DNA from 3 places in the Mesorhizobium sp. 128a genome. Region 1 is predicted to be linked to each of the others. Evidence: predicted binding sites of a transcription regulator. Region 1 holds the regulator's gene; each other region holds the start of a gene.
What was found. Region 1 encodes PhoB, which activates phosphate uptake and scavenging genes when phosphate is short. Its sites were predicted from a motif close to TGTCATNNANCTGTCAT; they were not measured.
Positions count from the first base shown of each region.

Region 1 (9,754 bases):
GCCATCGTCAGGCTGATAAGCGCGACGGCAATGAAGGCGACGATCGGGAAAAACTTCTTCAAAGGATGCTGCGGCCCATGTATCTGGAACCTTTATGGCATGTCACCGCGCCAACACAATGGCGAGGCCAAACCATCGTGACAGCTGGCACATCATGGTCCAGATATTAGCCGGCTTATCGATCGCGCATCGAGAAGATGACCGTCCGCCGATGATGGCGCATGTCTCAGGCGGCGATCTTCAGCGCGCCCGGCCCGGGAATGGCGCCAGGCGGGCATTTGCCGAGGATGATCATGCCGAGCACCTCGTCCTGGGTGACATCGGTGGTGCGCGCGGTGCCGACGACCTGGCCGTTCTTCATCACGCAGACGCGGTCGGCAAGCTCGAACACGTCATGGATGTCGTGGCTGATCAGGAAGATGCCGATACCGTCGGATTTGAGCTGCTTGACCAGCTCGCCGACCTGCGCCGTTTCCTGCGGCCCAAGTGCCGCCGTCGGTTCATCCATGATCAGGATGCGGGCGTTGAACAGGATGGCGCGCGCGATCGCCACCGACTGGCGCTGGCCGCCCGACAGCTTGACCACCGGCTCCTTGAAGCGCTGGAAACGCGGATTGAGCCGGCCCATCACCTTGCGCGCCTCGGCTTCCATGGCGACATCGTCGAGCGTGCCCCAGCCGGTCATCAGCTCACGGCCGAGGAAGAGGTTGGCGGCAGCGTCGACATTGTCGGCCAGCGCCAGCGTCTGGTAGATCGTCTCGATGCCGTATTTCTTGGCGTCGCGCGGGTTGGAGATCGCCGCCTCCTGGCCGTTGACGAAGATCTGCCCGGCATCGCGCTTGTAGGCGCCCGACAGGATCTTGATCAGCGTCGACTTGCCGGCGCCGTTATGGCCGAGCAGCGCCACGACCTCGCCCGGGAAAAGATCGATGGATGCATCGTCGACGGCGCGGATGCCGCCGAAGGCGATCGAGATGTTGCGCATGTCGATCAGCGCTGTGCCGGTGTTTGCGGAAGCAGTCTTTTCCATGATCGTTCTCCTCCTAAACGCGCTTGCGGTAGACGGTGTCGAGAAACACCGCGACGACCAGCACTGCGCCGACGACGATACTCTGCAGCGGCGAGTCGACGCCGAGAAGCACCATGCCGGACTGCAGCGACTGCATCAAAAGCGCGCCCAGCATGGCGCCGATAACGGTTCCCGAACCGCCGGCCAGGGACGTGCCGCCGATGACGGCGGCGGCGATGACCAGCAACTCGTCCAGCGTGCCCAGTGCGTTGGTCGCGGAATTCAGCCTGGCCGACGAGATGGCAGCGGCGATCGTAGCCAGCACGCCCATGATCATGAACACCTTCATGGTGACCCAGCGTGTGTTGATGCCGGCGAGGTTGGCGGCTTCCGGGTTGCCGCCAATGGCAAAGACATAGCGGCCGAAACGCGTGCGTTTGGTGATGAAGGTCATGACGATGCCCACCATCACAGCCATCAGCACCGGAATGGCGATGCCATGGGCGATGAACAGCCCGCCTTCGGGAATGGCGATGTTGTTGGCCTCCGCATACCGCTTCACGATACCGACCGGCCATGGATAGGAATTGGCAACCCACACCGCGCCCATGATGACTGCGCAGGTCACAGTGCCTATCAGCGTCTCGGCCCAGATCGGTCGCAGCGGAAAGCGGAAACGCTTGCGCTGTCGGCGCCCGTTGAACAGCGCGAACACCACGGCAAGGCAGGCGACGATGCCGACGACCCAGCTCCAGGTCGCGCCGATCGATCCGGCGGGACCGCCACCCATCAGCTGGAAGGTGGCATCGAGAGGGGCCACGGTCTGGCCGCTGGTCACCCACCAGGCCGCACCGCGCCAGACCAGCAGGCCGCCGAGCGTGACGATGAAGGCCGGCACTTCGAGATAGGCGATGATGAAACCCTGGAAGGCGCCGATGAGAAGGCCGACCGCCAGGCCGATCGCCAGCGCCAGCACCCAGATCCAGGGATTGCCAAGCTCAAGCCCGACAAAACGCACCAGGAAATGCACCTGCGCGAAGCCCATGACCATGCCGATCACCCCTTCGGCCGATCCAACCGACAGATCGATGTTGCGCATGACGATGACCAGCACCATGCCGGAGGCCATGATGGCGACCGCTGATGTCTGCACCGACAGGTTCCACAGATTTCGCGGTGTCAGAAAAAGACCGCCCGACAGGATGTGCAGGCCGACCCAGATGACCACCAGCGCGCCGACCATGCCGAGCATTCGGGTGTCGATCTCCGTCGCCTTCAGGAAGCGCGCGACCGCGCCGAGTTCCGACGCGCGCGCGGTGTCGGCCTGCGAAGTCGAGGTCGTGTCGGTCATGATGTCCTCCCAGCGGCTTGCCGTCTGACGCGGATGCCGGACCACAGCCTAGAAGTTAGCCGCCCGCGGCGGAAACACAAATTGCCTTGAAAAAACGCCGCGGCCTGTCAGCCGCGGCGTTACTTTACTTGAAGTCGGCAGATCAGTTGCAGGCAGCGACGCTGCCGGCGGCGACACCCGCGCAGACTTCCTCCTTCTTGATCCAGCCGGCGTCGATGACGACGTTGAGGTTGTCCTTGGTAATCGCAACCGGGGTCAGGAACAGCGACTTGACGGTGTTGCCGCCAGGCGTGGTGAAGTCCTTGGCGCCGGCAATGTCGCCGGTCTTCTTGCCGTCGGCGAGCTGCGAGGCGATCTCGGCGGCGTTCTTGCCGAGTTCGCGCGCATCCTTCCACACCGACACGGTCTGCGTACCGAGCGCGATGCGGTTCAGCGCGGCATGGTCGCCGTCCTGGCCCGAGACCGGGACGGTTCCGGCCAGGCCCTGCGCCGTCAGCGCGGCGACGACGCCGCCGGCGGTACCGTCATTGGCCGCGACCACGGCATCGACCTTGTTGTCGTTGGCGGTCAGGAACTGTTCCATGTTCTTCTGGGCGTTGGCCGGCAGCCAGCCATCCGTGTAGGCCTCGCCGACATTCTTGACCTTGCCGGAATCGATGGCTTCCTTGAGCACTTCCATCGAGCCCGAGAACAGGAAATCGGCATTCGGGTCGGAACCCGAGCCCTTGATGAAGAGGTAGTTGCCTTCAGGCTTCGCCTTGAACACTTCGCGGGCCTGCATGCGGCCGACTTCCTTGTTGTCGAAGGTCAGGTAGAAGACGTCCTTGTTCTCGATCAGGCGATCATAGCCGACAACCGGGATGCCTTCGTCCAGCGCCTTCTGCACCGCCGGGCCGATAGCCGAGGCGTCCTGCGCCAGGATGATCAGCGAGTTGGCGCCCTGCGAGATCAGGCTTTCGACGTCGGTCAACTGCTTGCCGGGATTGGACTGCGCGTCGGCGGAAATGTACTTGTCGCCGGCCGCCTCGATCGCCGCCTTCATCGCCGCTTCGTCGGTCTTCCAGCGCTCTTCCTGGAAGTTCGACCACGACACGCCGATGACCTTGTCCTTCGCCTGCGCGACCGACACCAGCGTCAGCGACATGGCGACACCCGCCAGCATGGCGGCTGCAAATCTGTTCATGATAATCCTCCCTGCGCCGCGCGCGGCGCGACAAAACTGGCCCGAAGGCCGGCACACAGAAGCTCTATTTTTTCGAGCCTCGAAAAAATACTGATCCAACGGCGAGACGCTGTCAACATCGATTCTGATGGAATCTGATGGCCTCAGTGAATTTTTTCGAGACTCGCAATAAACAATGACAGGGCGGCCTGCTTCTGCCAATATTTGCTGGTGTCACCGACCGCCTTCACTATCATGAGGCGGGAGGAGGACCGGGAGGAAACAAGAAAGATGTCGGTTGGAATCCGCCACGACGATCTGCGCCGTCGCAACCGCGCGATGGTGATTTCGGCCGTGCGCCGGGCCGGCCAGCCGTCGCGCACCGAGATCGCGGCGACCACCGGCCTCAGCCATTCGACTATATCGGCAATCTCGTCCGACCTGATTGCGGAAGGCATCCTGGCCGAGAGCAAGGCAGGCGAGACCGGAGCGCTGAAACGCGGCCGGCCGCAAGTCGGCCTGGGCCTCAATCCGGAAGCGGCGGCGGTGATGACCGTGGTGCTGTCGCTTAATTTCCTTTCCGTCACCGTCATCGACTATGCCGGCCAGGTGGTCGCCGAGGAGCAGCGCCGGCTGGATACGTTGACCATGCCGCGCGACGAGCTGATCGGCGAATGCACGGCAATCGTGCGGCGGCGGCTCGAGGATCCCGACCTCGATGTCCAGAGCATCGCCCGCATTGCCATGGGCATCCAGGGCATCACCGATTCGCAGGCGCGCGCCATGCTGTGGTCGCCGATCACCCCGCTGACCGACATTGCCTTCGCTGACATACTGGAAGCAGAATTCGGCATTCCGGCCACCATGGAAAACGATTGCAACATGATGGCAGTGGCGCTGCAATGGCGCCAGCCTGAGCGCTACCGCGACGATTTCATCGCCATCCTGCTGTCGCACGGCATCGGCATGGGGCTGGTGTTGAAGGGCGAACTGTTCACCGGCACGCATTCGTCGGGCGGCGAGTTCGGCCACATGATCCATCGGCCCGGCGGCGCGCTGTGCCGTTGCGGGCGGCGCGGCTGCGTCGAGGCTTATGCCGGCAACTATGCCATCTGGCGCAGCGCCAAAATGATGAGCGAGGACGCCGAACCGGTCGATGTCGGCGACGCCGACATGCGGGCGCTCGCCGCACGGGCCCGCGAGACCGATGGCCCGGAGCGGGAAGCCTACCGCAAGGCCGGCGAGGCGCTCGGCTTCGGCCTCGGCAGCCTGTTCGCGCTGATCGATCCGGCACCGGTCGCCATGGTCGGCGTCAGCGCCGCCGCCTTCGATCTGATCGAACCGGCATTGCGCGAAGCGATTGCCCAGACCGCCGGCGGCCAGCACTCGAAGTCAATCTCCTTCGACACCGAGCCCAACGAGCTGCCGCTGATCCGCGAAGGCTGCGCCATGCGCGCGCTGACCTTTGTCGACCAGGAGATTTTCGCGCCGGGCGTGCAGGCGCGAGCGGGCGCTGGAAAGAGCGTTGCCTGATCAGTCTTCCCTGATCGCATACCCCGCACCACGGATGGTGCGGATCACATCCGGCATGCGGCCATTGTTGACCGCCTTGCGCAAGCGCCCGACATGCACGTCGACCGTGCGCTCGTCGATATAGATCGTCTCGCCCCAGACATTGTCGAGCAACTGGCTGCGCGAGAACACACGGCCGGGATGGCGCATCATGAATTCGAGCAGCCGGAACTCGGTCGGCCCCAGCCGTATCTCGCTCTTCTTGCGGTAGACGCGGTGCGACTCGCGGTCGAGCACGATGTCGCCGACCTTGAGCACGCTGGACAGCACTTCGGGCTTGGCGCGGCGCAGCAGCGCCTTCACCCGCGCCATGAACTCCGGCGTCGAGAACGGCTTGACCAGATAATCGTCGGCACCGGTGGAAAGGCCGCGCACGCGGTCGCTCTCTTCGCCGCGCGCGGTCAGCATGATGATCGGCAGCCGCTCGGTCTCGGGCCGCATCCTGAGCCGGCGGCACAGCTCGATGCCGGACACCGCCGGCACCATCCAGTCGAGCACCAAGAGATCCGGCACGTTTTCCTGCAGCCGGATTTCGGCCTCGTCGCCGCGTGTAACCACCTCGACCTGGTAGCCTTCGGATTCGAGGTTGTAGCGGAGCAGCACGCCCAGCGGCTCCTCATCCTCCACGACCATGATGCGTGGCGCAATCATCAGCAGTTCACCTTTATCAGGGCGATGTGGCCATCGCCGTTTCGTCCTGCTTCGGGCGATTGGCGGGCAATTGCTGGCCGGTCAGCACATAATACGCATTTTCGGCGATGTTGGTGACATGATCGCCGATGCGCTCCAGGTTCTTGGCGCAGAACAGGAGATGCGTGCAGGCCGTGATGTTGCGCGGGTCTTCCATCATGTAGGTCAAGAGCTCGCGGAACACCGAGGTGTATTTGACGTCGATGCGCTCGTCCTCATTCCTGAGTTTCGCCAGCGCTGCAGCATCGGCGGCAGCATATTCCTCGACAACGCCCTGCACCTGGATCAGCACCAGTTGCGCCATCGCGTCGATGGAGTGCGACAGGTCGCGCGGCGTGACGCTGAGGCCGACGGTGCCGACGCGCTTGGCGATGTTTTTGGCAAGGTCGCCGATGCGCTCGAGGTCGCCGGCCATGCGGATCGAGCCGACCACGGCGCGCAGATCGTTGGCCACCGGCTGGCGTTTAGCGATCAGCGTGATGGCGCGGTCGTCGAGCTCGCGCTGGCGCGCGTCCATGATGGCGTCGTCGGAAACGACGCGCTGCGCCAGCGCATTGTCCGAAGTGAGCAGCGCCTTGGTCGAGCCGCTGACCATCGAGCCGGCCAGATCGCCCATGTCGCGGATCAGCTTGCTGATCTGCCCCAGCTCTTCATCGAAGGAGGCGACGGTATGTTCACCCATGATCCTGGTCCTCGTGCCTGAAATTCAACCGCTGGACGGCTCAGCCGAAGCGGCCGGTAATGTAGTCCTGGGTGCGCTTGTCGTCGGGGTTGGTGAACATCTTGTCGGTGGCGCCCTCCTCGACCAGGTAGCCGAGATGGAACATCGCCGTGCGCTGCGACACGCGCGCCGCCTGCTGCATCGAGTGGGTGACGATGACGATCGTGTAGTTCTGGCGCAGTTCGTCGATCAGCTCCTCGACGCGGGCGGTGGCGATCGGGTCGAGCGCCGAGCAGGGCTCATCCATCAGGATCACTTCCGGCGACACGGCGATGGCGCGCGCGATGCACAGACGCTGCTGCTGACCGCCGGACAGGCCGGTGCCGGGCTCCTGCAGGCGGTCCTTGACCTCGTTCCAGATCGCCGCCTTCTTCAGGCTGGATTCGACGATCTGGTCCATGTCGGACTTGCGCTTGGCCAGCCCATGGATGCGCGGGCCGTAGGCAACGTTCTCGTAGATCGACTTCGGGAACGGATTGGGCTTCTGGAACACCATGCCGACACGGGCGCGCAGTTCGACGACGTCGATGCTCTTGTCGTAGATGTCGTCTTCGTCCAGCGTGATCTTGCCCGTCACCCGCGCCGAATCGATGGTGTCGTTCATGCGGTTGAGGCAGCGCAGGAAGGTCGACTTGCCGCAGCCGGACGGGCCGATCAGCGCCGTCACCTGGTTCTGTCGGACGTCGAGGTTGACATCGAACAGCGCCTGCTTCTCGCCGTAGAACACGCCGACCTTGTCGCCGCGCATCTTGATGACTTCGTTCGACTTGGCGTTCATTTTGTCGCCCACTGCGTTTTCAAGGGACTGTTCGGTCATGATGTTCATACCAAATTGCCTTTTTTCTACCAGCGCCGCTCGAACCGGCGCCGAAGCACGATCGCGGTGATGTTCATGGCCATGAGGAAGACGAGCAGGATGATGATGGCGCCGGACATGCGCTCGACAAAAGCGCGTTCGGCCTCGTTTGCCCACATGTAGATCTGCACCGGCAGCGCGGTCGCCGGATCGAAAGGCGTCTTCGGATAGTCGGCCACGAAGGCGACCATGCCGATCAGAAGCAGCGGCGCTGTCTCGCCGAGCGCACGCGCCAGCCCGATAATGGTGCCGGTGAGGATGCCGGGAGCGGCAAGCGGCAGTATGTGCTGGAACACCATCTGCATCTTCGAGGCGCCAAGGCCAAGCGCTGCCGAGCGGATCGACGGGGGCACCGCTGCAAGGGCGGCGCGCGTCGCGATGATGATGGTCGGCAGCGTCATCAGGGTCAGCACCAGGCCGCCGACGAAGGCGGCCGAGCGCGGCATGCCGAGGAAGTTGATGAACACCGCGAGGCCAAGCAGGCCGAAGACGATCGACGGCACCGCCGCCAGATTGTTGATGTTGACTTCGATCAGGTCGGTGAAGCGGTTCTTCTTGGCGAATTCCTCGAGATAGATCGAGGCGGCGACGCCGATCGGCAGTGCCAGGAGAAGCACGATCACCATCATGTAGAACGAGCCGATGATCGCCACGCCCATGCCCGACGTCTCAGGCCGGCTGGAGGCGCCATAGGTGAACAGGCCGGTGTTGAAATGTTCGGCCATCGCGCCGTCGGTCTTGAGCTTGTTCATCCATTCGATCTGCTGGTCGGAGACCTTGCGGCGCGCCTCCTCGACGCCGAGATCGATCTGGCCCTTGAATGCCGAGTCGAGATTGGCGGCCGCCAGGATATTGACGTCGCGCGTCGTGCCGATCACTGACGGATCGGCCATGACGATGTCGCGCAGCTGGACGCGGGCGCCTTCCGACAGGAAGCCCTTGAGCTTCAGCATCATCGGCTTGTTGGCCGGATCGATGCCGAGCTTGGCGACCAGCGCGTTGTCGGCAAGCTTGGGATAGTTCGCCTTGATCAGCACGCTCGGATCGGTGGCGCGCTTGTTCGACGGGTCGATGACCTTCTCGTCGAAAGTGATCGGCAGCGTCACCGTCGTCTGCCAGAAGGCCGTATAGCCTTTCGAGACGATGGTGATCAGCATGATGGCCAGGAAAGCCAGGCCGACCGAGATCGCAATCATACCGTAGATGCGGAACCGGCGTTCGGCGGCATAGCGCGCCTTCAGCCCGATATCGCGGCGCGGACGCGCAACAGTGCCCGCCATCGTGTCCAGGGGAATGTCGGTCATTCGTACTGCTCCCGGTACTTGCGCACGATGTAGAGGGCGACGATGTTCATCACCAGCGTCAGTGCGAACAGCGTCAGGCCGAGCGCGAAAGCGACCAGCGTCTGCGGCGAGTTGAACTCGAGGTCGCCGGTCAACTGGTTGACGATCTTGACGGTGATGGTCGTCATCGCCTCGAATGGATTGGCGGTGAGATTGGCGGCAACGCCGGCCGCCAGCACGACAATCATCGTCTCGCCGATGGCGCGCGACGCCGTCAAAAGGATGGCGCCGACAATGCCCGGAAGTGCGGCCGGCAGGATCACCCGCTTGATCGTCTCGGAGCGCGTCGCGCCGAGGCCGAGCGAGCCGTCACGCATGGCGCGCGGCACCGCGGTGATGATGTCGTCGGACAGCGAGGACACGACCGGGATCAGCATCACGCCCATCACCAGGCCGGCGGTGAAGATGCTCTGGCCCTGGATGAAGGGCGAACCGCCGGTGAGTGCCGCCGACAGGTCGCGCAGGAACGGTCCGAGCGTGACCACGGCGAAGATGCCGTAGACGATGGTCGGGATGCCGGCCAGCAGTTCCAGCGCCGGCTTGACCACCGAACGTACGCTGCGCGAGGCATATTCGGACATGTAGACAGCCGACATCAGCCCGACCGGCACGGCCACCACCAGGGCGACGGCAGCGATGTAGAGCGTGCCGGCGAGCAGCGGGATCAGGCCGAACTGGCCCTGGCTGCCGCCGGAGCCGGCGGCGGCGAAACGCGGATCCCACACGGTGCCGAAGAAGAAGCTCATCGGCGACACGCTTTCGAAGAAGGTGATGGTCTGGAACAGCATCGAAAGCACGATGCCGACCGTGGTCAGGATGGCGATGGTCGACGCCGCAAGCAGCCCCCACAGCATCAGCCTCTCGACATTGTTGCGCGCCCTGGCGCGTGGAGCGATCTGCCGCAGCGCATAGAAGGCGCCTGCGACAGACAAGGCCAAGGTGACGACGGCGCCGAACAGGCCGAGCCTATCCTGGACCGTGTTCGCATCGGCGGCGATCGGGATCATGTAATCCTGCGTATCGCTGGCCAGCGCCACGCCCTTGGCGATG
Region 1 covers NZ_JBSPKY010000002.1:222,402-232,155, forward strand. The annotation lists gene ACWTU9_RS04730 (CHASE domain-containing protein) at 1-62, opposite strand, end outside; gene ACWTU9_RS04735 (ATP-binding cassette domain-containing protein) at 227-1,030, opposite strand; gene ACWTU9_RS04740 (sugar ABC transporter permease) at 1,044-2,360, opposite strand; gene xylF (D-xylose ABC transporter substrate-binding protein) at 2,503-3,543, opposite strand; gene ACWTU9_RS04750 (ROK family protein) at 3,814-5,055, shown strand; gene phoB (phosphate regulon transcriptional regulator PhoB) at 5,056-5,745, opposite strand; gene phoU (phosphate signaling complex protein PhoU) at 5,762-6,466, opposite strand; gene pstB (phosphate ABC transporter ATP-binding protein PstB) at 6,507-7,331, opposite strand; gene pstA (phosphate ABC transporter permease PstA) at 7,349-8,665, opposite strand; gene pstC (phosphate ABC transporter permease subunit PstC) at 8,662-9,754, opposite strand, start outside.

Region 2 (9,754 bases), on a different contig from region 1:
ATCGCCTTGTCGCCGGCCTTCAGCTTGGCGAGCTTGAACGCCTCGACGCCGAGCGCACGGCCCTGCTGCTCTTGCTGGGCGCCGACATAGCCGCCGCCGAACGCCGCGACGACCGTCGGCAGGGGCACGTTCTGGTACATCATCTTGATGCCGTCCTTGTGCGCCTGTTCGGCCAGCGGCATGATGGCGGCGTCGCCCGGATGGCCCATCATGGCGATGCCGTTGGGCTTGACGGCGACCGCCTCGCGCAGCTGCTGCACCATCATTTCAATGTTCCAGGCGGAGAAGATGTAGTCGACCTTCGGTCCGAGATCCGCCGCCGCTTGCTTGGCGCCATTATAGACGATGGTGCCGAAAGCGTCGCCCTCGGCGCCGCCGACGAAGAAGCGGATATGGACATCCTTGCACCATTGGGCGTCGAGCGCCTGCGCCGGCAGAGTGGAGATGGCGGCGCACAGCGCCGTGGCGACGGCCACGACAGTCGAGCGCAGAAGTGTCGTTCTCATTGCGATGCTCATGCACGTTCCTCCCTTTTGTCCTCGGAAGCCGAGGGTTTTCGACATTCGCTTCGGCAGTGCGCCGCAATCTGTTCAGGCCGGCTCCTCCCGCCGGCCGCCGTCACGCCGGGTTCGGCAAATAGGTCGCTCCTCCGCGGCATTGCTTGAGGTACTCCAGCGCACGCACCTGACCGGTGATTTCGAGATCGCCGCGATAGACCGGGTCGTGCCAGCCTTCGATGTCGATGGCGCCCTGGTAGCCCGCCAGCCGCAACTCGCTGATCACCCGCGTCCAGTCGCTGTCGCCGAAGCCGGGCGTACGCATCTGCACGAAGGGCAGCCGGCCGAACACGCCATGCTCGCGGATGACGTCCCAGCGCACCGTCGCGTCCTTGCCGTGAACATGGAAGATTTTCGGCGCCCATTTGCGGATCTGCGGGACCGGATCGATGAGATAGACGAGCTGATGGCAGGGCTCCCATTCGAGCCCCAGATTCTCGTCTGGCAATTCGTTGAACATCAGCTCCCAGGCGTCGGGATTGTGGGCGATGTTCCAGTCGCCGGTTGCCCAGTTGCCATCCATGGCGCAATTCTCGAAGGCGATGCGCACGCCCTTGTCGGCGGCGCGCTTGGCCAGCTTCCCCCACACTTCGCGAAAGCGCGGCAGGCTGTCGGTCAGCTTCCTGCCGCGCAGGCGGCCGGTGAAGCCAGTGACCATCGAAGCTCCGAACAGATGCGCATTGTCGATGACAGTTTCCCAGGCGGCGAGCACGCCGCGATCGACCTCGCCATCCTCCAGCGGATTGCCGAACACGCCGATCGAGGACACGGCGACATCGGCATCGCCGATCGCCTCGCGAATCTCGCCGGCCAGCCGCGGCAGATCCTTGCCGCCCAGCGTCTGCCAGAAGAACGGCTGGATGCTCTCAAACCCAAGCGGCAGGATCTGTTTGATGTAAGCCGCCGGATCGTCGAGATTGGCCCGCACCATGGTGCCGATCCGGATGTCGAGAAGCGGGTTTGGCGTCATGATGCGTCCTGTGCGATTGTCACGCGGCGTCCGGTCTCGGCGCTTTCGATGGCGCCGAAAACCATGGCCAGGCTTTTGATGTTGTCGGCGCCACGCGTTTCCGGCTCGGTCCCGGTTTCGATTGCCTGCATGAAATCCCGGATGATGCCGAGATGGCCGCCAACGCGGTCGGCGGGATCGAGCGGCAGCACGTCGATAGGCTGGGTTTTGGCGAACAGGCCGTCTCGGCCCAGCACTATCATTTCCGCCTCCAGCGTATCGTTGCCATCCCAAAGGAGGCTGCCGCGCTCGGCGACGATGCGCCAGCTGCCTTCCCAGCTGGTGCGGAAACCGTCGGCGCACCAAGAGCCGGCATAGGTGAACACCTTGCCGCCGCCGAGGTCGAAGACGGCACTGGCCGACGAGCCCTGCCGGTACCAGGAATTGGCCGGCTCCCACTCCTGGCAATAGACGCCGGCCGGCTCTCCGCCGACCATGTAGCGGGCTGCGTCGAAAGTATGGATCGCCATGTCGAGCAACAGCACATGCGCCATCTCCTCGCGAAAGCCGCCGAAATGCGGCGCGACGAAGAAATCGGCATGGATGCTGGTCGGCTTGCCGATGGCGCCCGAGTCCAGAAACCGTCTTATGCGCCGGACATTGGCGACATAGCGCCGGTTCTGCACCACGGCATGAACGCGCCCGGCACGGCGCGCCGCTTCGACAATGGCGCGGGCATTTTCCGGCGTGTCGGCCAGCGGCTTTTCGGTGAGCAAATGACAGTTGTGGGCCAAGGCAGCGAAGGCGACGTCACGGCGGGCGGCGGGAACCACGACATCGAACACCGCGTCCGGCTTTGTCTGGCCGAGCACCTGCTCGAGGCTGGTGCCGATCACGACGCCATCCAGCCCGTATTCACGCGCCCTCGCCTTTGCCCGCTCGGCGTCGAGATCGGCCAGGCCGACAATTGCAAGCCCGTCGATTTGCCTCGCGGCATCGAGCCAGGCCTTGCTCATCGCACCACAGCCGACGAGGACGGCATTCATCATTCGGCATTCCTCCCGTCCGGTCCCTCCAGACCGAATGTCACGGCATCCACAGCATCACCGTAAACGTTTTTCCGTAAACGTTTACGAGAACACACCCGATGGCGTAGAATGTCAATCGGCTGCCAGCAAAAATCATCCCGAAGCCTTGGCCTGAGCGGCAGCCGGTGCTAGCCAAGGCAAGGGGGAGAACAGTCCTTGGCGTCCAGCATCCACGACCTTGCGCGTCACCTGAACATTTCGATCGGCACCGTGTCGCGGGCGCTGAACGGCCGCGCCGACGTCAATGCCGACACCCGCCAGCGCGTGCTCGCCGCCGCCAAGCAGCTGAACTATTCACCGAACCAGTCCGGCCGCAGTCTGCGGCAAGGCGCCACCCATTCGATCGCCTTCATGCTGCAGCCGCATCCGGGCGACCAGCAATATGGCGAACCGTTCTTCATCCCGTTCCTGATCGGGCTGCAGGGCCGGCTTGCCGAAAGCGGGCTCGACCTCACCGTGGTCATGGGCGCGCCAGGCGACTATCAGCAGGAGCGCCTGCGCCGCGTCGTCGAGACGCGTCGGGCCGATGCCGTGGTGCTGGCCTGGACGCGGCGTGAGGATGAACGCATCGACTATCTGCTCGAGGCCGGCTTCCCCTTCGCCACGCTCGGCCGCAGCCGCACCGGCGGCAAGGCCTATCCCTCGCTCGACCTCGATTTCGAAAAGGCCGGCAGCGACGCCGTCGACCGGCTGGTGGCGCGCGGCCACAGCCGCATCGCCGCCATCCGCCCGTCGCTCAATCTGAATTTCGGCTATCTGTTCGTCGACGGCTACCGCAAGGCGCTGAAGCGGCACGGCATCGAGGTTGATCCGGCGCTGATCGCCGACGGCTTCATCAACGAGGCCGGCGGCTACCAGGTGACGCCGCGCGTGATGCTGGCAAAGGACCGGCCGACGGCCATCATCTTCAACAATGACGCCATGGCGCTCGGCGGCTGCAAGGCACTGGCCGAGATGGGCATCCGACCCGGCCACGACATTGCGGTGACGGTCATCGTCGACACGCCGCTCTGCCGCTATTTCTCGCCGGCGCTGACCGCCTTCCGCCCGGCGCTGGAGCCGATGGGAAGGCGGCTGGCCGAAATGCTGCTGGCCTCGATCCCGGCCTTTGCCGGTCTCGAAGGTCCGCGCATCATCCGCGAAGTCTGGCCGCTGGAGCTGATCGCGCGCGACAGCGACTGATCCGTCGCTCTATCCTTGTTTTTACGCAATTCCGGACGGAAAACCGTTTCACACTTTTCCTGGAATTGCTCTGGGCGGACCGTCCTCAGTCCACCTTCTTCTCGCCCCGCTCGCCGGCCTTGACGATGTCGCCGGTCGTGAACAGGATTTCCTTCAGCTCCGCCCGCCATTCCTTCTTCTGGCGCAGCAGGAATTCGAGATCCATGCCGAAATGCTTGAATTCCTCGCCTTGCGCATTCTTCATGATCGCCTTGGCCTGCGGGTCCTTCTCGACCGACATGCGCTGTTCGTACCAGCCGATCGCTTCCGCCTCCTCGATCAGCGAGGTGATCATGCGGGCGAAGGTCCGCACCTTCTGCGTCAGCTCTTCCGGCGGCTCGTGATACTGGTCGAAGCCCATGTCGCCCTCCCTCAAACGGACCGGCAAATCTGGCCGTACCCATGAATGCACTGGAGCGCCGCAAGTTCCGCTTACTGCTGCAATTCAATCAAAGTCCTCTGCAGAGGCGCAGAAGAGATCTGGATCGGACCGGAGAACGGTATATCCATGTCGAGGATGAGGTAGAGAGCGCTGGCAATCAGCGCTGCCGACACCACGAACGTCTCTATGGTGATGGCATTCCGCGGCGCCCTGAAGCCGAAACTGGCGAAGATCAGCACCAGCCAGGCAACGAGCATAACGATCAGCGGCCGCGGGATGGTACCCTCCGATTGCTCAATCAAAGCCCAGCGCAGTTCCACCACCTTCTGCAGATGCTGGTGGGAGTCCTCCTGCACGGAAACATGCGCTGCGTCAGCAGGCTGCAGAGCGGTCAATCGTGTGCTGATCTCGGTCAACAGACGTTCAGACAGCCGGTTGGCGACGAGGGGTGTTTCGTTGGCTTCTGTCCAGTTGTTGGTCTGTCTTTGCACATAAGCGACCAGTGGCTGACGGACCTCGGCAGTCTCAGGCCCATATTGTCGAAGCGACCGGTCGAGAAGGATCAACTCCGTCGCATATGTGTGCACGTTGCGGTCGATCGACTCGAAAGTGTTCTTTGCCGAGTTGATCATCAGACCAAGCACCAGCGAGGTCATGACGACGAACAGGTTGGCGGCCAGCCGTACCACATTGTTGGTGTCGTCCTCGCGGTGATGCGCGGGCAATTTGCCATAGACAGCCATGCTGACCAGCGGCGCCGCCGTCAGGCAGAGGAAAACAGCCACCGAGATGAGTGTTTCGTGCATGCAGCCATTTCTGCACGGCAAGCAACGAATGCCAATGGCCGGCAGAACGCACTTGTCACGCAAGTATCATGTTCACGTCCTAGACCGCTTGCGGGAGGGCGAGATCGTCGATGCGACGCGGAGCCCTTTGCAGTCTCGGCCGCTTGAAGGCCTGTCACAAAGAGGATCTCCATGAAAATCTCGCACCGAACCCTGTCGCTCGGCGCCGCATTGGCGCTGTTTACCGCGTTGACCCCTGCCCTTGCCGACAGCACCGCCACCGTCGGCGGCTTCGTCAACAAGGGCCTGGTCGGCGTCGGCCGCCTCCCCGCCGACCTCAAGGACAAGTTCGGCGAGACCTTCGGCTCCGGTTCCGGCATGTCGATCGACACCGCCGGCTGGAAGCATGGCGCCGACGGCTACAAGGGTTCGCTGTGGCTGCTGCCGGATCGTGGCTACAATGTCGTCGGCACCACCGACTACCGGCCGCGCATCAACACCATCGACATCGAGTTCACGCCGACCGCACTGGGCGCGACACCCGCCGCCGGCCAGGAACAGACCGGCGTCAAGGCGACGCTCTCCGATTCCCTGCTTCTGACCGACGACAAGGGAGCCGACGCCACCGGCCTAGACCCGCTCAATGGCGTGCGCGCCGCCAGCGGCGACATGCCGATGCTGCCCGAGGCCAACGGCAAGCTGGCGCTCGACAATGAGGCGATCGCGCGGCTGCCCGACGGCACAATGTTCATCTCCGACGAATATGGTCCCAACATCTATCGCTTCTCGGCCGACGGCCACCTGATGTCGGCGACGCAGCCGCCGGCGGCCCTGGTGCCGATGCGCAAGGGCACGCCGAACTTCGCCTCCGACAATCCGGGTCCCGGTGCCGCAGAGCCCGATCCGAAGGATCCCGAGACCGGCCGCCAGAACAACCAGGGCCTCGAGGGCATGGCGCTGACCCCGGACGGCAAGTCGCTGATTGCGGTGCTGCAGTCCGCACCCCGCCAGGACGGCGGCGATTCCGGCGCCACGCGCCAGAACACCCGCGCTTTGGTCTATGACGCGACAGACCCGGCCCATCTCAAGCTGGCGCATGAATATGTCGTGCCGCTGCCGGTGTTCAAGGACGACAAGGGCAAGACCAAGATCGCCGCGCAGAGCGAGATCGTGGCGCTGTCCGACAAGACCTTCCTGATGCTGACGCGCGATAGCGGCAACGGCCAGGGCGTGAAGGGCGACACTTCGCTTGTCCGCCAGATCTTCGTTGTCGACGTGTCGGCCGCGACCGACATTGCCGGTGGCGCCTTCGATGCCGCCGACAAGCCGCTGGCGCCGAAGGGCGTGCTCGACCCCTCGGTGACCCCGGCCAAGCTGACGCCGTTCATCGACATCAACGACAACAAGGAACTCAGCCGCTTCGGCCTGCATGACGGCAAGCCGAACGACAAGAACAACCTCTCGGAGAAGTGGGAGGCGATGTCGGTGGTCAGCGTGCTCGATCCGGCGCTGCCCGACGACTATTTCCTGTTCGTCGGCAATGACAACGACTTCCTCGCCCAGGACGGCTTCCAGGTCGGCGCGCCCTACAAGGCCGAAGACGGCGCCGATGTCGACACCATGTTCCTGGTCTATCAGGTCACGCTTCCCGGCCTCGCCAAGAAGTAGTCGCATACAACAGAAAAAAGCGGACGCGCCCGGCGCGTCCGCCTTTTTGTCGGCGATCAGCGATACCGCTGGCGCCCTATTTCAAAATCTCGGCATCCCTCGGCACGCCGGCATCGATCGGCTCGGCGGTCCGGCTCGACACGGCCATGATCTTGCCGGCCGGCGACAGGTTCGGGCGCACATAAACCTGGGTTACACCGTTGACCCGGCTGTAGAGGTCGATGATGTCCTGGTTCATGAAGCGCACGCAGCCCGACGACGCGTTCTTGCCGATGGAATCCCATTCCGGCGTGCCGTGCAGCCGGTACATCGTGTCCTTGCCGTCGCGGAACAGATAGAGCGCACGGGCGCCGAGCGGGCTCTGCGGTCCCGGCGGCATGCCGTCCTTGTATTTCGCCAGTTCCGGCCGGCGCTGAATCATTTCCGGCGGCGGCGTCCACACCGGCCACTTCTTGCGCGCCTGGACCACGGCGCTGCCGGTCCAGCCGAAACCGGCCTTGCCGAGGCTGACGCCGTAGCGGATCGCCTTGCCGCCATCGCGCACCAGATAGAGGAAATGTTCCGACGTATCGACGATGATGGTGCCCGGCTTTTCGCCGGTCGGGTCGGTCACGATCTGGCGCACGAACTTGGGATCGAGCTTGGATATCGGGATCGCCGGCAGTTGATAGCCCTCGTCGACGCGTGCCGCGTACATGCTTTCGGCAGCGCCGAAAGCCGATTCGCTCGGCGGCGGCGGCGCTGCCACCGGCGGCGGCGCCACGTCCGTGGTTGTGCAGGCCGAAAGCGCCACGGAAGCGGCACCCAAGGCGGATGCCCCGAGAAACGCGCGCCGGTTCAGGCGCTCGGAAAAAAGCGGATTGTCGGACATGATCCCCCCGATTTGCGACCCCTCGCGGCGACGATCCATATCCCATTCCGGATGCTTTGAGAACCTGATTGGCGCGAGGCAGCCAGGCGGACTGTTCCGATGGCGCATCGACCTTATCCGTTAAATCGGCAATCATTGCCGGGCGGACTTTGAGATGAACCTTCGCCGAGCAGCCCGTGGACGAAAGAATGCCCGCGCGCCGGCGCACCGTCGACCTGACCAGCGGCCCCATCCCGCGCACCCTGCTTTTGTTCGCGCTGCCGGTGCTCGGCTCCAACGTACTGCAATCGCTCAACGGTTCGATCAACGCCGTCTGGGTCGGCCGCTTTCTCGGCGAATCCGCGCTGACCGCGACGTCCAACGCCAATCTGGTGCTGTTCCTGATCCTCGGCACGGTGTTCGGCATCGGCATGGCGGCGACCATCCTGGTGGCGCAATCGGTCGGCGCCCGCGACCTGCCCGAGGCGCGGCGCATCGTCGGCACCAGCGCCACCTTCTTCTTCCTCGTCTCGGTGGTCTTCGCCGTCTGCGGCTGGATCTGGGTCGACGCCATCCTCAACACCCTTGGCACGCCACCCGACGCGCTGCCGCTGGCGCGCTCCTATCTGCGCATCATCTTCGTCGCTGTGCCGATGATGAACCTCCTGTCCTTCGTCATGACGGTGCTGCGCGGTGCGGGCGATTCACGCACGCCGTTCTTTTTCATGGCGCTGGCGGTCGTGCTCGACATCGTGCTGAACCCGCTGCTGATCCGCGGCATCGGCCCCTTCCCCGAACTCGGCATAGCCGGCTCCGCCACCTCGACGCTGGTCGGCCAGACGGTGAGCGTGATCGCCATCCTCGTCGTGCTGTATGCGCGAAAGCATCCGCTCAGAATCGCCGGCGCCGACCTCGCTCTACTGCGCCCGGACCCGACCCTGCTCAGGATCGTCGTCTTCAAGGGCGTGCCGATGGGCTTGCAGATGATCGTGATTTCCGCGGCGGCGCTCACGGTGATGGGCATCGTGAATACCTACGGCTCGCAGGTCGCCGCCGCCTACGGCATCGCCGCGCAGATGTGGACCTATATCCAGATGCCGGCGCTGGCGATCGGCGCCGCGGTCTCCTCCATGGCGGCGCAGAATGTCGGCGCCGGGCGCTGGGACAGGATCGGCCGCATCGCCGCTTCCGGCGTCGGCTTCAACCTCGTGCTCACCGGCGCGCTGGTGGCGCTGCTGTTCTTCTTCGACCGGCCCGTGCTGAGCCTTTTCCTGAGTGGTGACAGCACCGCGATCGACATCGCCGCCCATATCAACAGGATAGCGTCCTGGTCATTCATCCTGTTCGGCATCACCATCGTGCTGTTCGCCACCGTGCGCGCCACAGGTGCGGTGATGCCGCCGCTGATCATCCTGGTGATTTCGGTGCTCGTCGTGCGCACCGGCTTTGCCTATTTCTTCAGGAGCTATATCGGCGCGGAAGCGCTGTGGTGGAGTTTTCCGGCGGGATCGATCACCTCGCTGCTGCTGGCCGCCGCCTACTATCGTTTCGGCCGCTGGCGCACCATGCACATGATCGAGGATCGGCCGGCAGCCGGTGAGCCGCCTGACACCGGCCTCGGCATCCCGCGCCAGCGCGCCAACATGGCGCCGGAGACGCCGAACGGGTAAGGTTCAGCGCGCATATTTGGCGCCGAACACCAAAGCGATTACCGAGAAGATCGTGATCATGCCTGCGAAGGCCAGGCTTGCAGTCGCGGCACTGGTCCAGCTCGACAGCAGGCCGATGCCGATCACCGGCAGCGCGTTGCCGCAGAAGCAGCAGATGAAGAAAGCCGACACCACTTCGGCGCGGCGATCCGCCGGTGCGATCTGGCTCACAACCTGCAGGCCGCCGCGATAGCCGAGCGCGCCCACCACGCCGCACAGGGCCGTCGCGGCGATCATCAGCGACATCGAGGCAAAGATCTGCGCCGCGACCACCAGCGCCACAGCCGGGATCATCAGCGCCAGCGCCGCCAGCATGCCGGTGCGGCTGAGCAGCCAGGTCGTGCCCAGAATGGTCGCGGCCGCAACGATCGACAGTTCGAAGAACAGCCCGCCGGCCTCGGCATGGTTGGCCACATGCAGCTGCTGCGCCAGGATGCTCGGCGCCAGTGCTGCATAGAAGCCGACCAGCGCCATGGCGCCGAAGCCGGTCACCGCTGGCGCCACGAAAGCGGCGCGGATGTCGGCCGGCACCGACAGCCGCGGCC
Region 2 covers NZ_JBSPKY010000009.1:169,772-179,525, reverse strand. The annotation lists gene ACWTU9_RS16970 (substrate-binding domain-containing protein) at 1-518, opposite strand, end outside; gene ACWTU9_RS16965 (sugar phosphate isomerase/epimerase family protein) at 619-1,527, opposite strand; gene ACWTU9_RS16960 (Gfo/Idh/MocA family protein) at 1,524-2,555, opposite strand; gene ACWTU9_RS16955 (LacI family DNA-binding transcriptional regulator) at 2,751-3,776, shown strand; gene ACWTU9_RS16950 (ferritin family protein) at 3,862-4,176, opposite strand; gene ACWTU9_RS16945 (bestrophin-like domain) at 4,248-5,003, opposite strand; gene ACWTU9_RS16940 (esterase-like activity of phytase family protein) at 5,175-6,650, shown strand; gene ACWTU9_RS16935 (L,D-transpeptidase) at 6,727-7,521, opposite strand; gene ACWTU9_RS16930 (MATE family efflux transporter) at 7,710-9,170, shown strand; gene ACWTU9_RS16925 (MFS transporter) at 9,174-9,754, opposite strand, start outside.
Region 2: the regulator PhoB is predicted to act here: its motif matches at 5,057-5,073, upstream of ACWTU9_RS16940 (esterase-like activity of phytase family protein).

Region 3 (9,754 bases), on a different contig from region 1:
CGACCAGCGCTGCTGCTCCAGCCCTTTCCAACTGCGCTTTCATCGCCGCATTGGCGGCGCGGTCGATGCCGCAGGCGATAATTGCGGCGCCACCGGCCGCAAGGCGTCGGGCGGTCGCCAGGCCGATGCCTGTGGTCCCCGTCACCAAGGCCACCTTGCCGTTGAAATCCGTCATTTTCGAAAACTCCCCCATTTTCTATCGACTCCCGTCGCGGTCCAACAATAAGTTGCCAACCTCTCGTAGAAGGAAAGCCGAAAATGGAACAATGCTGGCGCTGGTATGGACCCGACGACCCGGTGACGCTCGATCATGTCAAGCAGGCGGGCGCCAGCGGCGTGGTCTCGGCACTGCACCACATCTATGACGGCAGGGCGTGGCCTGAAGCCGAAGTGCTGGAGCGCAAGCGCATTATCGAGGAAGCCGGACTGACCTGGTCGGTCGTCGAGAGCATCCCGGTCCACAATTCCTTCAAGATCGGCGCGCCGAAACGCGAGCGCTATGCCGGCTACTATCGCGACTCGATCCGCGTGCTGGCCAAGGCCGGCATCGCCACGGTCTGCTATAACTTCATGCCGGTGGTCGACTGGACCCGCACCGATCTTGCCTACCGCCTGCCGACGACAGGGTATGCCTTGCGTTTCGATGCGATCGATTTCGCTGCCTACGATCTGTTCGTGTTGAAGCGCAAGAACGGTGCGGCAAGCTATACGCCGGCACGTATTGCGCAGGCGGAAGCGCGGCTGAAGGAATTGCCGCCCGAGAAGATCGACCAGATCGAGCGCAATCTCATCGCCGGTCTGCCGGCGACAGAGCGCAAATATGACCGCGACAGTTTTCGCGAGGCGCTGGCGGACTATGAGGGGATCGGGCCGAAGGAACTGCGCGACAACCTCGCCTGGTTCCTGCGCGAGATCATTCCGGTGGCGGAAGAGGAGGGGGTGCGCATGTGCATCCATCCCGATGACCCGCCGTTTTCGCTTTATGGCCTGCCGCGCGTCGTTTCGACCGCCGAGGATGCGCGTTTCATTCTCAATGCCGTCGACAGCCAGGCCAATGGCCTGACGTTCTGCACCGGCTCCTACGGCACGCGCGCCGACAATAACATTGTCGCCATGGTCAAGGAATTCGCCGATCGCATCCATTTCGCCCATCTGCGCAACATCACCATCGAGAAGGACGGCTCGTTCTACGAGGCCGAGCATCTCGAGGGCGGCACCGATATGGCGCATGTCATCCTGGCGTTGATGCAGGAAGAGGCGCGTCGCCACAGAGAGGGCCGCGCCGACTGGCAAATCCCGATGCGGCCCGACCATGGCCATCTGCTCGCTGACGATATCGGCAAGACGAGGATCAACCCCGGCTACTCGCTGATCGGCCGCCTGAAAGGCCTCGCCGAACTGCGCGGCATCATGCGCGCCGTGGAGACGTTCGGGCTGGCTTGAGAAGCGCCAAGCAGCTTGCGTTTCAATGCCGGCGCCGGTTCAGTGTGCCGTCGCTGTAGATCATGCGGCCGGCACGGAATGTCGCCCGCACCCGCGCGACCGGCCGGCGATCGGCGATGACGAGATCGGCGAGAAGTCCAGGCTCGATGGCGCCACGATCGGTAAGGCCTAGTGCCGTCGCCGGGTTGGCGCTGGTCAGCGCCGCCGCCGTCACCAAGCCGCCGTTGCGCAGCTCAGCCAGCCCAAGCACGGCCGGCAGGATCGAGGCCGGGTGATAGTCGCTGGCCAGCATGTCGAGCAGTCCAGCCTCATAAGCCTGCCGCGCCGACAGATTGCCGGAATAGGACTGGCCGCGCAGCGCGTTGGGCGCTCCCATCACGGTATGCATTGCGAGCCTTCGGGCTTCCTGCGCCGCTTCCAGGGTCACCGGGAATTCGCTGAGCGTAGCGCCCAGGCCATGAACCAGTTCCACCTTCTCCAGCGTGTCGTCGTCATGCGAGGCAAGCGCGACGCCCTTGGCCTGCGCACGCGCCGACAGGTCCTGCAAAGCGTTGAGCACATCGCCCTGGCCTTCGCGGCCGGCCATGCGGTGACCGACGACCTCGGACGCCTGGGCAACCGACATGCCGCGCTCCTTGGCGATGCGGGCGATGTAGAGCTCGACATCACGATACTGGCCCTGTCCGGGCGTATGGTCCATCAGCGAGATCAGATGCAGCCTGCCGGCATCCATCAGCTTCTGCAGCATGGGAACCGCCGGGGTGAAGGTGACTTCGAAGCGGGCATGGATGCGGTGGTCGACCAGCAGATGGTCCTTCATCCCGGCAATTGTGTCGATGATCGCCGAGGTATGGTCTTCCGACCGCTGCACGCCGCTGGTGATGCTGGCGCCGATGAACGAGAGCGCGGCATAGGCCGTGGTGATGCCACACGAAGCCAGCTTCTTGTCGAGTTCGGCAATGCCGATCTGCATCGGCACATGCACGCCGAGGCGCGGCTCGACTTCCTTCTCGACCATGTCGCCATGCATGTCGATAAAGCCGGGGAGGAGCAGTCGGCCGCCGCCTGAGATGTCGGCATTTTCGACCGGCTCGTTACGGATCTCGGCAATCCGGCCGTTTTCGATGCGGATGGCGCCGCTCGGGATGATGCGGTCGCGCAGGACAATTTCGAATTCACTTAGCCACATACGATTTCTCTTCGGGGGACAGGCAGTTCAGGACGGGTTTTCGGTCGACAAGACCATGGGACAGCCGTCCCATAACAGCTGCTTGCCCCCGAAAAATGACAATCGGTGACGGGCCTTGTGATTGACGCGAAAAGTCACGGTCATGAAAGTTTACGCCGCTTTTCTTCTCAAGCCGGCTCAGGGCAGCGTACCGTTCGATTGCCAGCTTGACAGAAAGCTGACAATGTATCATATCCAAAAAGCTGACTATGTATCATATTATTCCGGTGCAGCGATCAAGACCGGTCAAGCCGGCCATTCCAGGGAGGCGATTGTGGGAGAGGCTGTCAGCCAGTGGAGCAATTGGTCGGGTTATGTCACGGCCAGGCCGCAGGCTTTTGCCGAACCGCAGACTCTCGATGAGCTATGCGTTGCTATTCGCAAGTCGCCCGGGCCGGTTCGCTTTGTCGGAACCGGACATTCCTTCACGCCGCTGGTCAGGAATGACGGTACCATCCTGTCGCTCGACCGATTCGTGGGGCTAAAGTCGCACGATCCGGCCAAGCTGACCGCGCGGGTCGGCGCCGGTACCAAGATCGGCGCGCTGGCAAAACTTCTGCATGGCGTCGGCCAGGCGCTGCCGAATATGGGTGACATTGACAAGCAGGCTTTCGGTGGGGCGCTCGGCACCGCCACGCATGGTTCGGGCATCACGCTAGGCGCCTATCACACCCAGCTCGAGGCGATGCAGATCGTCGATGGGCGCGGCGCTGTGAAGGAGTTCGACCGCGCCAAAAGCCCTGACATGATCGATGCCATGGGTGCCTCGCTCGGCGCTTTCGGCGCCGTCACCGAAGTGACGATCCGCAACATGGCGAGTTACCGGATGCGGCATCGCCGCTGGACGGCGCCGATTGCCGATGTGCTGTCGCAATTCGAGCGCACGATGACGGCGCACCGCTCGGCCGAGTTCTACTACGTGCCGTTTTCCGGTCAGGCGCTGCTGATCGCCAGCGATATCACCGATGCGCCGGCAACCGTGCGTCCGCCGACGGAGGACGACGATGCCGTTACCACACTCAGGAAGCTGCGCGACTATCTCAGCTGGTTCCCATGGCTGCGCCGCCGTCTCATCGGCTCCGCCTTCGCGAAAGTGCCGGCAGAGGACTATGTCGAGGACTGGCTGAAGGTCTTCACCTCGGAGCGCAACGTCAAGTTCAACGAGATGGAGTACCACCTGCCGTTCGAGGAAGGGGCTGGTGCACTCGGCGAACTCATTAGGCTGCTCGAGACGCGGTTTCCGGACGTCTATTTCCCGATAGAGGTTCGCGTCGTCGCGCCCGACAACATCTGGCTGAGCCCGTTCTACCAGCGCCCGACCTGTTCGATCGCCATCCATCACGGCGTCGAGCGCGATCCGATGGCGTACTTCAACGCCGCCGAGCCGATCTTCAGGAAGCGCGGCGGCCGCCCGCATTGGGGCAAGATGCACAGCCTGACATCAAAGGAATTGAGCGCGCTCTATCCGCGCTGGAACGATGCCATGGCGGTGCGTCGCGAGATGGACCCCGACAACCGCTTCGTGTCCCCCTACATGGCCAGGCTGCTTGGCGTCGCGACATGAGCCTGACCGACACTTATTTCGCCGACCTGTCTGGCGCGCTCAGGGCGGCCGGGATCTTTCAACCTTGCCTGGTGCTCGATCTCGACCGGCTCGATCACAACATTGCTGCGATCAAGGCGAAGTTCGCCACGGGCCTCGATCTGCGCCTCGTCGACAAGTCGCTGCCTTGCCTGCCGCTCATCGAACACATCCGTGCGGCGTTTTCGACCGAGAGGTTGATGACGTTCCATCTGCCGATCAGCGCCGAAATGCTGAAAGCCTTTCCCGATGTCGATCTCCTGCTCGGCAAGCCGATGCCGGTTGCCGGCGCGAGACACTCCCTCACCAAGGGAGTGCTCGCCGGGCTTGGCGAGGCGACCTCGCGCATCGTCTGGCTGATCGATACGGAGGAGCGGCTTGCCGCCTACGGCGCGCTTGCCACGGAGCTCGACCGCGAGCTTCGTATCTGCTTCGAGGTCGATGTCGGCCTGCATCGCGGCGGTATCAGCGACCCCGACGCGTTGGCGCGGGCGGTTGCCGCGCTGGCGAAATATCCACGGCTGAAATGCGAAGGCGTCATGGCCTATGAAGCGCATATCGGCCATATCCCCAAACTGCTCGGCGGACCGGCCAAAGCGCGCGCCAAGGCCGTCAGCCTGTTTCGCCAGTATGTCGGCTGCCTCGCGCCCGACCAGCGCAGGATCCTTAATCTTGGCGGCAGCAGCACCGCGTTGCTCTATGACAGCTGGGTCGGCGCCAATGAATTGTCCATCGGATCGGCTTTCATGCTGCCGACCGATTTCGACGTGCCCAGCCTCAGCCAATTGCAGCCTGCCGCTTTCATCTCGACGCCGATCCTGAAGGTTGTCGATGTCCGGTTGCCGGGCCTCGACGAGCGCTCCTGGCTGCTGCAGAAACTAGGGCTGTTGCCGCGGCGCGGTTGTTTTCTCTACGGCGGCAAATGGATGGCCAAGCCCGTCCATCCCGCCGGGATGAAGACCGACAAGACGTTCGGCTTTTCGACCAATCAGCAATTCATGGCGTTGCCCGACGACGTCAATGTCGGACCCGACGACTACGCCTTCCTGCGTCCGACGCAGAGCGAATTCGTGCTACAGCAGTTCGGTTCGATCCAGGTCTATTCCGGCGGGAAATTCGTCGAGCAATGGGCCGCGCTGCCGTTTTCGTAAATCGAAGTGGAGGAGGACACGATGGTCGCAAGGGCAGCCAAAACCCACCCCGTGCAGCCTGAATGGGCAGCCGAACTCGATCTGGCGCTCACCGATCTCGACAGCAAAAAGGTTGACTGGGCGCAGACCTCGAATGGCGAGCGGATCGGCTTGCTGCGGCAGGTCAAGGATCACATCCGCGAGGTCGCCGAAGCGTGGGTCAAGACGGCGACGCGCAAGAAGGGCATCCCGACCGGCTCGCCGCTGGAAGGCGAGGAATGGCTGGCCGGTCCGGCGGCTCTGATGGATGGCTGCAACCAGTTCATCCACACGCTGAGCCTGATGGAGGGCAAGAAATTCCTCGACAAGTTGCCGGTCCGCACCTTGCCCAACGGACAGGTGGCGGTGACGGTGGTTCCGAATTCGGTCTGGGACAAGGTGCTGTTCACCGGCCTCAAGGCCGAAATCTGGATGCAGCCCGGCGTGACCAAGGCGATCCTCGCCGCTAACACCGCCTCGGCCTATGACGCGCCGCGCACCAGCCGCAAGGGCAAGATCGGCCTCGTGCTCGGCGCCGGCAATGTCGCCTCGATCGCGCCGCTCGACTGCCTGCACAAGCTGCTCGTCGAACACCAGGTAGTTCTGCTCAAGATGAACCCGGTCAACGACTATCTCATCGATTTCCTCAAGCCGGCGTTGCGGCCGCTGATCGAGTTCGGCGCGCTGCGCATCGTGCGCGGCGGTGCCGATGTCGGCGCTTACCTGTGCAACCACGATCTCGTCGACGACATGCACATCACCGGTGCCGCCACCTCGCATGATGTGATCGTCTGGGGTCCCGGCGAGGAGGGCCGCAAGAACAAGGCGGCGGGCACGCCGAGGAACAGCAGGCGCATCACCTCGGAACTCGGCGGCGTGGCGCCTACCATCGTGGTTCCCGGCCCATGGTCGAATGCAGATATCGCCTATCATGCCGAACTGATCGCGACCCAGAAGCTCAACAATTCCGGCTTCAACTGCATCGCCTGCCAGATGCTGGTGCTGCCGGAGAACTGGGACAAATCCGAAGCGCTGCTGGCGGCACTGGAAAAGGTGATGCACAGGGCCCCGTCGCGGCCAGCCTATTATCCCGGTGCCACCGAGCGCCTCACCGCGTTCGAAGCGCATGCCGACAGCGTGCAGAAATTCGAGCGGCCCGGCGGGCCGGCCTGCGTGGTGGTGCCGTTCCGGCCGGGCACTGACGCCTATCTCGAAAACGCCGAGGTGTTTGCGCCGGCGCTCAGCGTCATGCGGCTGCCGGCGGGCAATGCCGAATCCTACCTGCGCGCTGCAGTCGCCTACGCCAATGAAAAGCTGCACGGCACACTCGCCGCCAACATTCTCATCCATCCCAAGACAATCGCCGAGATCGGGCGGCAGCGCTTCGAGGAGATCGTTGCTGAATTGCGCTATGGCGGAATCGGCATCAATTCCTGGAGCGGCGTTCTGTTCGCGCTGCTGCGGCCGACCTGGGGCGCTTTCCCCGGCCACACGCTCGACGACGTGCAGAGTGGCATCGGCGTCGTCCACAACACCTATTTGTTCGACAAGCCGGAACGCAGCGTGCTCGAAGCGCCGTTCCGCATCATGCCGAAGCCGGCCTGGTTCCTGACCCACAAAAGGGCTGATGTCGTCGGCCGTCTGATCACCGAGTTCAATTACCGGCCGAGCCTTCTGAAACTGCCGCGCATCATCTGGAACGCGCTGCGCGGCTAGCGCAAGCGGCGAAGACAACGACAGAAAGCCGAGACAGGAGTTGCGCCATGGCTGACGACGCGGATGCAATCATCGTTGGCGGCGGGCTGGCCGGTCTGGCCGCTGCCGCGGAACTCGGCGATGCCGGCAAGCGCGTGATCATCGTCGAGCAGGAGGGCGGCGGTTTTCTCGGCGGCCAGGCGTTCTGGTCGCTCGGCGGCCTGTTTCTGGTCGACACGCCCGAGCAGCGCCGCTTGCGCATCAAGGACAGCCGCGACCTCGCCTGGCAGGACTGGTTGGGTTCGGCCCAGTTCGACCGGCCTGAGGATCATTGGCCAAGGAAAGTGGCGGAAGCCTATGTCGATTTCGCCGCCGGCGAGATGCGGCCGTGGCTGCACGGCATGGGCATGCGTTGGTGGCCGGTGGTCGGCTGGGCCGAGCGCGGCGGCGCTCTGGCCAATGGCCATGGCAATTCGGTGCCGCGCTTCCACCTGACATGGGGCACTGGGCCGGGGGTGGTCGCGCCGTTCGAAAGGCGTGTGCGCGAGCACGTCGCCAAGGGGCTGATCACATTGAAATTCCGCCATCAGGTCAGCCGGCTGATCAAGGCCAATGGCGCGGTCACCGGCGTTGCTGGCGAAATCCTGGAGGCGTCCAGCGTCGAGCGCGGCAAGCAGTCGAACCGCACCGTCGTTGGTGATTTCGAACTCTCGGCCGGCGCCGTGATCGTCACCTCCGGCGGCATAGGCGGCAATCACGAGCTTGTCCGCAAGGTCTGGCCGGTCGAGCGGCTGGGGCCGGCGCCGAAGCGGATGGTCGCCGGTGTGCCGCACCATGTCGATGGCCGCATGGTGGCGATCACCCAGGACGCCGGCGGCGCGGTGATCAACGCCGACCGGATGTGGCACTATGTCGAGGGGATCAAGAACTGGAATCCGATCTGGCCGAACCACGGCATCCGCATCCTGTCGGCGCCGTCGCCGCTATGGTTCGATGCGCTCGGACAACGCATGGAGGCGCCGTTCTTCCCGAGCTTCGATTCGCTCGGCACGCTGAAGCGCATCCTGTCGACAGGGCATGACCATTCCTGGTTCGTGCTGACCAAGACGATCGCCTCGAAGGAGTTCGTGCTGTCCGGCTCGGAGCAGAACCTCGACTTTACGGCCAAGGATTGGCGGGCAGTGTTGAAGAACCGGCGCGGCGGCAAGGCGCCGCCATCGGTGGCGGCGTTTCTGGACAAGGGCGAGGACTTCGTCGTCCGCGAAAATCTGGCCGACCTGGTGGCGGGCATGAACGCGCTGTCTGGCGACAATCTGCTCGATTACGACTGGCTCAAGGCGCAGATCGTGGCGCGCGACCGCGAAGTCGAGCATGCCTACACAAAGGACGCGCAGGTCACGGCCATCCGCGGCGCCCGCAACTACATCGGCGACAAGATTTTTCGAGTGACTAAACCGCACAAGATACTCGACCCCAGGCACGGGCCGCTGATTGCGGTGCGCCTCAACATCCTGACGCGCAAGACGCTGGGCGGCCTGCACACCAACCTCAATTCACAGGTTCTGGACGGCGATGGCGAGCCCATTGCCGGGCTCTACGCGGCAGGCGAGGTGGCCGGCGGCGGTGGCGGTGGCTATCACGGCTACAATGCGCTGGAAGGGACGTTTCTCGGCAGCTGTATCTTCTCCGGCAGGAATGCAGGTCGGCACGCGGCGGGCAGGTGACGCCGCGAATCGAGCAACGCTGGCGTCGACCCAGGTCAGACCATCATCGGGTGCCATGGTCGGGGTATTTCTCGACGACAGAGGAGATTGTTAATCGTCCTGCGTTATCGAGAGTTTGGGGGTGAATGGATCTGGTAATTCGATCGTGTCACGGGTCGACTATGGTAGCACTTGGCACCCTTCCTCCCGATCTCACCTGCCGGCCAATTCGCCAGGGTGATTGGGACGGTGTAGCCGATTGCCTGTGTCGGGGCTTTCCAGAACGCAGCCGCAATTACTGGATGCGCGCGCTCGACCGTTTGTCGCAGCGGCCCATCGTCGCCGATTTTCCAAAATACGGCTTTGCCTTGGAGCATGCCGGCCGGATCGTTGGCGTCGTGCTGACGCTCTACGCCCGCTTCCCTGGCCGTGAAGGCGATGAAATCCGTTGCAACATTTCAAGCTGGACGGTGGACGAAGGGTACCGTCCCCAGGCCATGAAGCTGATTTGGGCGATCCTCAGGCGGAGGGACGTGACCTTCACGAACATTTCGCCGGCGCCCGCGACATTGAAGGCTAACAAGGCACTCGGCTTTCGGCTTTTTTCGCATGGACAGTTTGCGTTTCTGCCCGCCTTGAGTTCGGTGCACGGGTCGTGTCGGGTGCTTGAGGTTCGTCCCGATCTTGCCGAATTGGCGATGCTGTCCGACGGCGAAAGATACATCGTCCTGGAACACGCCACGCTGGGCTGCATCTCTCTGGTCTGCATTTGCGACGGGGTGGCGTTTCCTCTGGTTTTGATGCCGCGCCGAATACTGCATGGTCTCATCCCCTGCGCCCAGATCGTCTATTGCCGCTCTCTGGCGGATTTGAGCCGATGTGCCGGCGCCTTGGGGCGCTTTGCCTTGCGAAGGGCAATCTTGCTTTGCCTCGT
Region 3 covers NZ_JBSPKY010000018.1:57,503-67,256, forward strand. The annotation lists gene ACWTU9_RS25640 (SDR family NAD(P)-dependent oxidoreductase) at 1-175, opposite strand, end outside; gene uxuA (mannonate dehydratase) at 259-1,443, shown strand; gene ACWTU9_RS25650 (alpha-D-ribose 1-methylphosphonate 5-triphosphate diphosphatase) at 1,466-2,632, opposite strand; gene ACWTU9_RS25655 (D-arabinono-1,4-lactone oxidase) at 2,856-4,235, shown strand; gene ACWTU9_RS25660 (alanine racemase) at 4,232-5,404, shown strand; gene ACWTU9_RS25665 (aldehyde dehydrogenase family protein) at 5,426-7,138, shown strand; gene ACWTU9_RS25670 (FAD-binding dehydrogenase) at 7,186-8,841, shown strand; gene ACWTU9_RS25675 (hypothetical protein) at 9,219-9,754, shown strand, end outside.
Region 3: the regulator PhoB is predicted to act here: its motif matches at 2,839-2,855, upstream of ACWTU9_RS25650 (alpha-D-ribose 1-methylphosphonate 5-triphosphate diphosphatase).